Linked DNA regions of Selenomonas sputigena. The protein of the gene in region 2 interacts with the protein of the main gene of each other region in a pairwise test. Links are inferred from orthologs where the notes say so. Each region holds a gene or a part of one and is shown on either strand. Other genes may lie near its edges.

Evidence for each region.
Region 1: the proteins of leuS (region 2) and ligA interact in binary tests that used the Escherichia coli proteins (3 or more experiments, as listed by UniProt). The link is inferred for Selenomonas sputigena from one-to-one orthologs.

What each region holds. Positions count from the first base shown.
Region 1 is NZ_CP110383.1:980,568-985,194, reverse strand. The notes cover bases 870-3,866. They hold ligA (NAD-dependent DNA ligase LigA), read right to left. Parts: upstream 3,375-3,866; coding sequence 1,365-3,374; downstream 870-1,364. Other genes in these bases: pcrA (DNA helicase PcrA), read right to left, coding at 3,382-3,866; alaS (alanine--tRNA ligase), read right to left, coding at 870-1,231. Outside these bases: more of alaS, read right to left, coding at 1-869; more of pcrA, read right to left, coding at 3,867-4,627. UniProt on the Escherichia coli protein: DNA ligase that catalyzes the formation of phosphodiester linkages between 5'-phosphoryl and 3'-hydroxyl groups in double-stranded DNA using NAD as a coenzyme and as the energy source for the reaction.
Region 2 is NZ_CP110383.1:1,289,483-1,294,166, forward strand. Bases 611-3,664 are described here. They hold leuS (leucine--tRNA ligase), read right to left. Parts: upstream 3,348-3,664; coding sequence 873-3,347; downstream 611-872. Other genes in these bases: mfd (transcription-repair coupling factor), read right to left, coding at 611-755; OL236_RS06275 (SLC13 family permease), read right to left, coding at 3,415-3,664. Outside these bases: more of mfd, read right to left, coding at 1-610; more of OL236_RS06275, read right to left, coding at 3,665-4,684.

The DNA.
Region 1 (4,627 bases), 310 kb from region 2 along the record:
CATGCAAGATCTCGTCGGTGACTTCCCATGGGAAACCGTACGTATCGTAGAGTTTGAAGCCAATTTCACCAGGAAGCACCTTTTTGCCTTCTCGCTTCAAGTCCTCGATGTGACCGTTCAAGAGTTCCATGCCCTGTGCGAGTGTCGCCGCGAAGCGATCCTCCTCAATGCTGATAACTTTCTTGATGTATTCTTTCTTCTCAGCAAGCTCTTCAAAGTCCGCTGCACCCTTGTAGATTTCGGCAACGGCATCAATCGCGCCTTCCAAGAACTTGTCATGAATGCCGAGGATGCGCCCATGGCGCACAGCACGACGCAAGATGCGGCGCAGAACATAGCCGCGTCCCTCGTTTGAAGGCAGGATGCCGTCCATGATCATGATTGCCATGCTGCGCGCATGGTCAGCGATGACCTTGAGCGAGACGTCCTTCTCCGCATTTTCGCCATAAACGACACCGGATACTTTCGAGGCGTATTCGATGATGGGAAAGAGCAAATCCGTCTCGAAGTTCGTCTTCTTATTCTGCAGCACGGAAGCCAATCGCTCAAGACCGCATCCCGTATCAATATTCTTGTGCTCAAGCGGATTGTACTGACCGTCTTCCGTGCGGTCGAACTGCGTAAAGACGAGATTCCAGATTTCGAGGTAGCGGTCACAATCACAGCCGACAGCACAGTCTGGGCTGCCGCAACCGCGCTCTTCACCAAGGTCGATGTAGATTTCCGAATCAGGACCGCAAGGGCCGGGGCCGATCTCCCAGAAGTTGTCATCGAGTTTCACGATATGATCCTGCGGGAAGCCGGGCTGCTCACGCCAGATGGCGGCTGCTTCATCGTCCTTCGGATAGACCGTGACCCAAAGCTTTTCCTTCGGCAAATCCAAGACATCCGTCAGGAACTCCCACGCCCAAGGAATCGCCTCTTTTTTGAAATAGTCTCCAAAAGAGAAGTTGCCGAGCATTTCAAAATACGTCTGATGACGTGCCGTGCGCCCGACGTTCTCAATATCTCCCGTACGTACACAGCGCTGGCTCGTCGTGATGCGCGTGCGCGGCGGTTTCATCTTGCCCGTAAAGAACGGTTTGAACGGCGCCATGCCCGCGCCGATCATCAAGAGCGTTGGATCGTTTGCAGGGATGAGCGAAGCGCTCGGCAACCGCAGATGCCCCTTTTTCTCCGCAAAGAACTGCAAATACGCTTCGCGCAATTCATTTCCTGTCATGTATTTCAAAAGAACCTACCCCCATCAGAGATTACGTCAAGCTTGAACAAATTCCGCTTGGGATTCATTCGCTCGACCTCGTACTAACAAACAATTATAGCATAGCCTGACACGATTGTTCCAGTGTTTTCAATATGCGATGTCAAATATGGTCAATCAACTGCAGAAGCTCCTCCTCCGTCAAGATTCGGACGCCCAGTTGCTCCGCCTTTTGCAGCTTGCTGCCGGCGTTTTCTCCCGCGACGAGGCAGTCCGTCTTCTTGGACACGGAACTTGTCACGCGTCCGCCGTGCTGCTCGATCAGCTCCGTGATTTCCCTGCGCCCGAAATGATGCAGCGTGCCCGTGACGACGAAGCTCATATCGGCCAGTTCGTCGCCCTGTGCCGTACGCTCTTGTGCTGCCGTCGCGACGCCGAGCTGCTGCAGTTCGCGGCAAATCTTTGCATTGCCTTCGTTTTGGAAATACGAACGGATGGCGGCGACGCTCGTTTCGCCCATATCACGCACCGCGAGAATCGCTTCATCGGACGCATTTTCTAAAGCCTCCAAGGTCTTGAAATGTTGCATGAGAGCGGCAGCTGCCGCCTTGCCGATACCGTGGATACCGAGTCCCGTCAAAAGACGCTGCGGTTCGTTCTTCTTTGCTTCTTCGATTGCCGAAAGCAATTTGTCCGTGTTTTTTTCCTTGCCGACAACGCCTTGGGCAATCAGCTCTTCCCGATGCTCCTTCAAGCGGAAGATGTCGACGATCGTGTGAAGGAAACCTTTTTCAATCAAGGCGGCGATGTTCTTTTCGCCCAAACCCTTGATGTCCATAGCGTCGCGGCTCACAAAATTCAGGATGTGGCTCTCCACCTGCGCCGGACATGCCTGATTGATGCACTTGACGTCGGCGGAATCCGCCTCTCTCTCAGCCTTTGCACCGCAGACGGGGCAGCGATCGCCGATCTTGAACGGCTCTGTTCCCTCGGGACGCTTTTCTTTTACGACCGCCTTGATCTTCGGAATGATCTCTCCCGACTTGTAGACGACGACGGTATCGCCTACGCGCACATCGAGATCGTCGATGAAATCCTGATTGTGCAGCGTCGCGCGCTCGACCGTCGTACCGCAAAGACGGATGGGATCGAACGTCGCCGTCGGTGTGATGCGCCCCGTCCGGCCGACAGAAAGCGTGATGCTGCGCACGACGCTTTCCTTTTCCTCGGGCGGGTATTTATAGGCGATCGCCCAGCGCGGCGCCTTGGAAGTCGCGCCGAGGCTCTCCCTTTGCGAAAAATCATTGAGTTTGACGACAGCGCCGTCGATGTCGTAGGGCAGATCGCCGCGCGAGGCGCCGATCTGCTCGATGGCATCCCAGACCTCCTCTGCCGTACGGCAGACGTGATAGGCATGAATGACCTTGATGCCCTGCCGTTTCATGAAGTCGTAGGCTTCGACATGCGTTTGGAACTCCTTGCCGCGCACCGCCTGCAGATTGAACACGAAGAGGGACAGCCCCCTCTCCTTCGTGATGCGGCTGTCGAGTTGGCGCAGAGTGCCCGCCGCACAGTTGCGCGGATTGGCAAAAAGCTTTAGCCCGAGAAGCTGACGCCTCTCGTTGACCGCCTCAAATGCCGCCTTCGTCATGTAGACTTCGCCGCGCACCTCGAAGTAAGGCAGCGGCTCTTTGAGTTTCTGCACGACATCTTTGATGACCTTGGCATTTTCCGTGACGTCCTCGCCCTGTACGACGCCGTCGCCGCGCGTGATGGCACGGCTCAGCATCCCGTTTTCATAGCGCAGGGCAAGCGAAAGTCCGTCGATCTTTTCTTCGACGACGAACACAGGATTTTCCATGCGCGCCTCTATATCGCGCACGAAAGCTTCTATCTCCTCGCGAGAGAATACATCCTGCAACGAAAGCATCGGCACGTCGTGGCGCACGAGCGTGCCTGCCGTGCGCTTCGCCGTACCGCCGACCTTCTGCGTCGGCGAGTTTTCCGTGATAAGCTCGGGGTATTCCCTTTCCAGCGCCTTGAGCCGCAGCATAAGCTGATCGTATTCATAATCGCTGATTTCGGGATTGTCGTCGTTGTAGTAGCGCACATTGTGGTGACGTATCGTGCGCCGCAGCTGTGCAAGCTCTTTTTTGACTTCTTGAATATCCATACGAACCTCAGACTTTCTCGATGGGAGCATACTTCTGCATGAGCCCCTTGATGCCGATTTGCGGGAAGGCGATCTTCAGCTCGACTTCTTCGCCTTCCCCCTTGACCGAGACGACTGTGCCGACGCCCCACTTGCCGTGGCGAGCCTTGTCGCCCGCACGCCATGCCACTTCCATGCTCGGGCGAATTGCGGCGGACGCGGCAGAACGCACCTCTCGAGGGGAAGAAGGTACAGGCGAAGGCGATGCAGAAGAAGCTGTCGTCCGCTGCAAGCTTTGCAGAATCTCAAAGGCGGACTGCGGCCTCCCCATGCCCCTCGACTCTAAAAACGCGCTCCGCCCGAAAGCCTGTGCCTTTGCCTTTTCCAAATACGTTTCGGGAATTTCCGCGAGGAATCTCGACGGCGGATAGACATTTCCCTTGCCGTAAAGCGTCCGATAGCGCGCGTAGCTCAAGTAGAGCTTGCGTTCAGCGCGCGTGATGCCGACATAGCAGGTGCGGCGTTCTTCCTCGATTTCGCTCGGCTCAAGCAGCGTGCGTGCATGGGGAAAGATTCCCTCCTCCATGCCCACGAGAAAGACGACGGGGAACTCCAAGCCCTTTGCCGAATGAAGCGTCATGAGCGTCACGCGGTCGTCCTCCATGTTCGCCGTATCGACATCGGAGACGAGTGCGATCTGGTTGAGGAAATTTTCCAAAGTCGGCTCTTCTTCCGTCTTTTCAAATTCTCGCGCCACGCCGACGAATTCGCGCAAGTTCTCGATGCGCGTCTGCGCCTCGGGCGTATCCTGCTTCTCCAAATCCTTGATATAACCCGTATCGTCAAGCAAGGCTTCGATAAAGGAAGAAAGCGGCATAGCGGCAAGTTTGCCCATGAGCTCAAAGAGAAGCGCGGCGAAGGCTTCGAGCAGATTCTTCGTGCGCGTCTTGAATCCCATAGCTTCGAGCGCTTCGGGACTCGACAGGACATCGAAGAGGGATTCTTCACGCATGGCGGCATACTTCGTGAGCTTGGCGATCGTCGAGGCGCCGATGCCGCGCTTGGGTACGTTGATGATGCGCAGGAGGCTCACGGCGTCAAACGGGTTGTAGAGGACGTGCAAATAGGCAATGATGTCCTTGATTTCCATGCGGTCGTAGAACTTCAAGCCGCCAACCATCGTATAGGGAATCCCCGCCGCCATCATGGCTTCTTCGAGGACGCGCGACTGCGCATTTGTGCGGTAAAGCACGGCGATGTCGCCATAATCGACG
Region 2 (4,684 bases):
TCGTCGAAAATGACGGCTCCCTCGCCCTCCAAGTAAGAGAGGAATGTCGCATCCTCGCCGGATTCCTCAGGGGTCGCGACGGGCAGTACCACCGCTGAAGGCACATTGCGCACGGAGCGCCGCGTCGCCGGATCAAACTCGCGCAAAGAATCGATCTCATCGTCGAAGAATTCCAGACGAAGAGGTAAGGACGCATTAAGCGGATAGATATCGACGATACCACCGCGCGCGCTGAACTGCCCGAGGGCGTCGACCTCGCCCGCCGCCTCGTAGCCAAGCTCGACGAGACGCGAAAGAAGCGTCTCGCGCGAGAGCGTCGCACCGACTTCAAGGCGCAGGCTCATGCACTCGAAATCTCGGCGCGATACGCCCTTCTGTACAGCGGCGGCGGCGTGAGCGAGCACGATGACAGGATTCTTCTTGAGCAGCCTGCCGAGTATGCCCATGCGCAGAGCCGTGCGCTCCATGCCCTTCGCCGTCGCTTCCACCGCCATCATGTCGACCTCGGGCAGTTCCAGGATTTCACGTGCCGGCAGAAGCGCCGTCAGATCGGCGCGCCACGCCTCGATCGCCTCGCGGCTGTGCGTGACGATGACCATGGGCTTCTCTGCATTGTCGCAGGCGGCAGCAAAGAGCGCATGCTTCTGCGAGCCGCTGAGACCGTAGACGAGCGTCTTGCCCGCGCGGCGCGAAAAGGCCTCGACAATCTTTCGAGCCGAGCCATCCTGCATCATTTGTTCAAAAAGTGCTTTCATGATTCCACCATTCGGCAAAGCGCGAAAAGGAGCTTGGCGAAGCGCCAGCCCCTCTGCGCAGTGCGTCGGAAGGAGCACTCCCAGCGCACTTGCAAACGCCTTTATTGTTCAAAAAAGTCATTTGACGACAATGTTGACGAGCTTCTTCGGCACGCAGATGACCTTGACGACCGTCTTTCCCGCCGTGAGTTCGACGACCTTTGGCTGCGCGAGCGCCAGCTTCTCCATCTCCTGCGGCTCAATATTCGCCGGCACCGTCAGCTTGTCGCGCACCTTGCCGTTGATCTGCAGGACGATCTCGACCTCGTCCTCGACGATGGCCGCACGGTCAAACTTCGGCCACCTTGCATCGTGCACGCTTCCCTTGCCCTCCATGCGGCTCCAAAGCTCCTCCGTGATATGCGGCGCAAAGGGCGCGAGCATCTTCACGAGCGCAAAGGAAAGCTCACGCACGAGTCCCGGATGAACCGGCTTTTCCTGGAACGCATAGAAAGCGTTGACGAGTTCCATGACGGCGCTGATCGCCGTGTTGAACATAAAGCGCTCGCCGACGTCCTCCGTGACCTTCTTGATCGTCTGGTGCAGCGTGCGGCGCAGCGACTTCTCCTCAGCCGTCAGCGTCGAATGGTCGTAATCATCAATGCCCTCTTTGATCGCATCCTCGAAATGCGCGACGATGCGCCAGACACGGTTCAAAAAGCGGAATGCCCCCTCGACGCCCTGGTCGCTCCACTCCAAGTCACGCTCGACAGGCGCGGCGAAGAGAATGAAGAGGCGCGCCGTATCGGCGCCATACTTTTGGATGATCTCCTCGGGGGAGACGACGTTGCCCTTCGACTTCGACATCTTCGCGCCGTCCTTGATGACCATGCCCTGTGTCAAGAGATTTTGGAACGGTTCATCGAAATCCAGAAGCTTCTCGTCGCGCAGTACCTTCGTGAAGAAGCGCGAATAGAGAAGATGCAAAATCGCATGTTCGATACCGCCGATATACTGATCGACAGGCGCCCAGTAGTTCACCTTGTCCGCCGCAAACGGCTTGTGCGTGTTGTGCGGATCGGTGTAGCGCATGTAGTACCACGACGAGCAGATAAAGGTGTCCATCGTGTCCGTCTCGCGCCTTGCTGGACCGCCGCATTTCGGGCATGTGCAGTGCACGAAGGATTCGCTCTGCGCCAAAGGGGAAACGGCGCCTTGCTCGAAGTTCACATCCTCGGGCAGCTTGACGGGCAATTCCTCTTCGGGAACGAGCTGCTCGCCGCATTTGTCACAGTAGATGACGGGAATCGGCGCACCCCAGTAGCGCTGGCGTGAGATGAGCCAATCGCGCAGGCGATAATTGACCTTGCGCCTGCCGAAGCCCTCCTTGACCGCCTTTTCTACAATTGCCACGAGCGCCTCGTGCATCTCCATGCCGTCGAACTCCGCCGAATTCACGAGGATGCCGTCCTTGTCCGTATAGGCTTCCGTCATTTCTTCAAGCTTTAGCTCACGATCCTTCGGGCGCAGGGTGACGATGATCGGCAGGTCGTACTTCTTCGCAAACATCCAGTCGCGCTGATCCTCCGACGGCACGCCCATGACGGCGCCCGTGCCGTACTCGGCGAGGACGTAGTTCGTGATCCAAAGCTCAACCTTCCTGCCGTTGAAGGGATTGACGGCGTAAAGCCCCGTGAACATGCCCTCTTTTTCCGACTCGCCCGACGTGCGCTCAAGCTCCGACTGCGCCTTGACCTTGTCGGCGAAGGCGCGAAGCTCCTCCGCCTTCGGATTATCCGCGAGGATCTTCTCCATCAGAGGGTGCTCCGCCGCGAGCGCCACGAAGGTCACGCCGTACGCCGTATCGGCACGCGTCGTGTAGACGGCGATCTTCTCGCCGAGCGCGGGCACGTCGATGTCAAATTCCAAGCCCTCGGAGCGGCCGATCCAATTCTCCTGCATCGTCTTGACGCGCTCGGGCCAGCCCTTGAGCTTGTCGAGATCGGCGAGAAGTTCGTCCGCATAGTCCGTGATCTTCAAGAACCACTGTGAGAGATCCTTCTTGTGCACCTCGGAGTCGCAGCGCCAGCATTTACCGTCGATGACCTGCTCATTCGCGAGCACCGTGCCGCACGTATCGCACCAGTTGACCGACGCTTCCTTCTTGTAGGCGAGCCCCTTCTTGTAGAAAAGCTCAAAGAGCCACTGCGTCCAGCGGTAGTACTCGGGACGACAGGTCACAGCCTCGCGGCTCCAATCGTAGGAAAGCCCCATGCTCATCTGCTGGCGCTTCATGTTCTCGATGTTGGAATATGTCCAGTCGGCGGGCTTCACACCGTGCTTGATCGCAGCGTTCTCCGCCGGCATTCCAAAGGCGTCAAAGCCCATCGGGTGCAGCACATTGCAGCCTTGCATCTTCTTGAAGCGCGCGATGACGTCGCCGATCGAATAATTGCGCACATGACCCATGTGCAGATTGCCCGACGGGTAGGGGAACATCTCCAGCACATAATATTCAGGCTGCGTGCGATCGATCTCCGTCTTGTAGACATCATCCTTCTGCCACTTCTCCTGCCACTTTTTTTCGATTTCCTGCGGAGCATATCTCTCCATACAACAAAGTCCTCCTAGAGAAAGAGGGGCGTGCGGGTCTCCCCGTGCGCCCCAAAAAACTTACGGTTTACAAATACCTGAGCCAGATGTAGACGCTCGAAATCGCAATCGAGAGCGTCATCATCGGCAGCGCGATCTTCATGAAGCTGATGAAGGAGATCGGCTTGCCGCGTTGCGCCGCCATCGAAGCGACGACGACGTTCGCCGAGGCGCCGATCAAGGTGCCGTTGCCGCCGAGGCAGGCGCCCAGGGCGAGAGACCACCATACGGGATCGAGATTCGTCATGCCCATCTGCCCCATATCCTGAATCAGCGGAATGAGCGTCGCGACGAACGGGATGTTGTCGATGAACGCCGAAGCGTAGGCACTCATCCAAAGAATGAGCATCGAGGTCGCCGTGAGATCGCCGTTCGTGATCTTGATCGCCTCTTCTGCGAGCATCTTGATGACGCCCGTCTCGACGAGTGCGCCGACGAGGATGAAGAGACCGGCGAAGAAGAAGATGGCGAGCCATTCGACCTTCGACAAGACCTTCGCGATCATCGCCTCCTTCTGTGGGAAACTGATGAGGAGCAGGAGGCCTGCGCCTGTCATGGCGGCGGTCGCCGTGTCGAGGTGGAGCTGTCCGTGCAACACGAAGAGGCTGATCGTAATAGCGAGCGCGAACAGGCACTTCTTCAAGAGACGCGGCTCGACGATCTGACTCTTCTCATCGAGCTGCATGACCTTCTCGCGCAGCTCGTCCGTCGTGTGGAGCTTCTTTCCGTAAATCACGATCAAAAGAGCGATCGTCACGATGAAGATCAGGATACAGATCGCCGTGAGGTTCGTGATGAAATCCATGAACTGCAGGCCGACGGCACTGCCGATCATGATGTTCGGCGGATCGCCGATGAGCGTCGCCGTGCCGCCGATGTTCGACGCAAGGATCTGCGCGATGAGGAACGGCTTGACATCGACGTTGAGCTGCTTCGTGATGCTGAACGTGATCGGCACCGTCAGAAGCACCGTCGTCACGTTGTCAAGAAGCGCCGAGCAGACGGCCGTGAGGAGCGAGAGAGCGACGAGCAGGGAGATCGGCTTCGCCTTGACCTTCTTCGCCGCCCAGATTGCGAGGTAGTTGAAGAGTCCGGTCTCACTCGTGATGTTCACGATGACCATCATGCCCATGAGGAGTCCGAGGGTGTTAAAGTCAATGTGATGAATCGCGGTCTCCTGGTTGATGATTCCGAGGAGGATCATCAGCATGGCGCCACAAATACCAATGATGGTGCGGTGAATCTTCTCTGAAATGATCAGCGCGTAAGCCGCGACGAAGATCACGATAGCAACAATT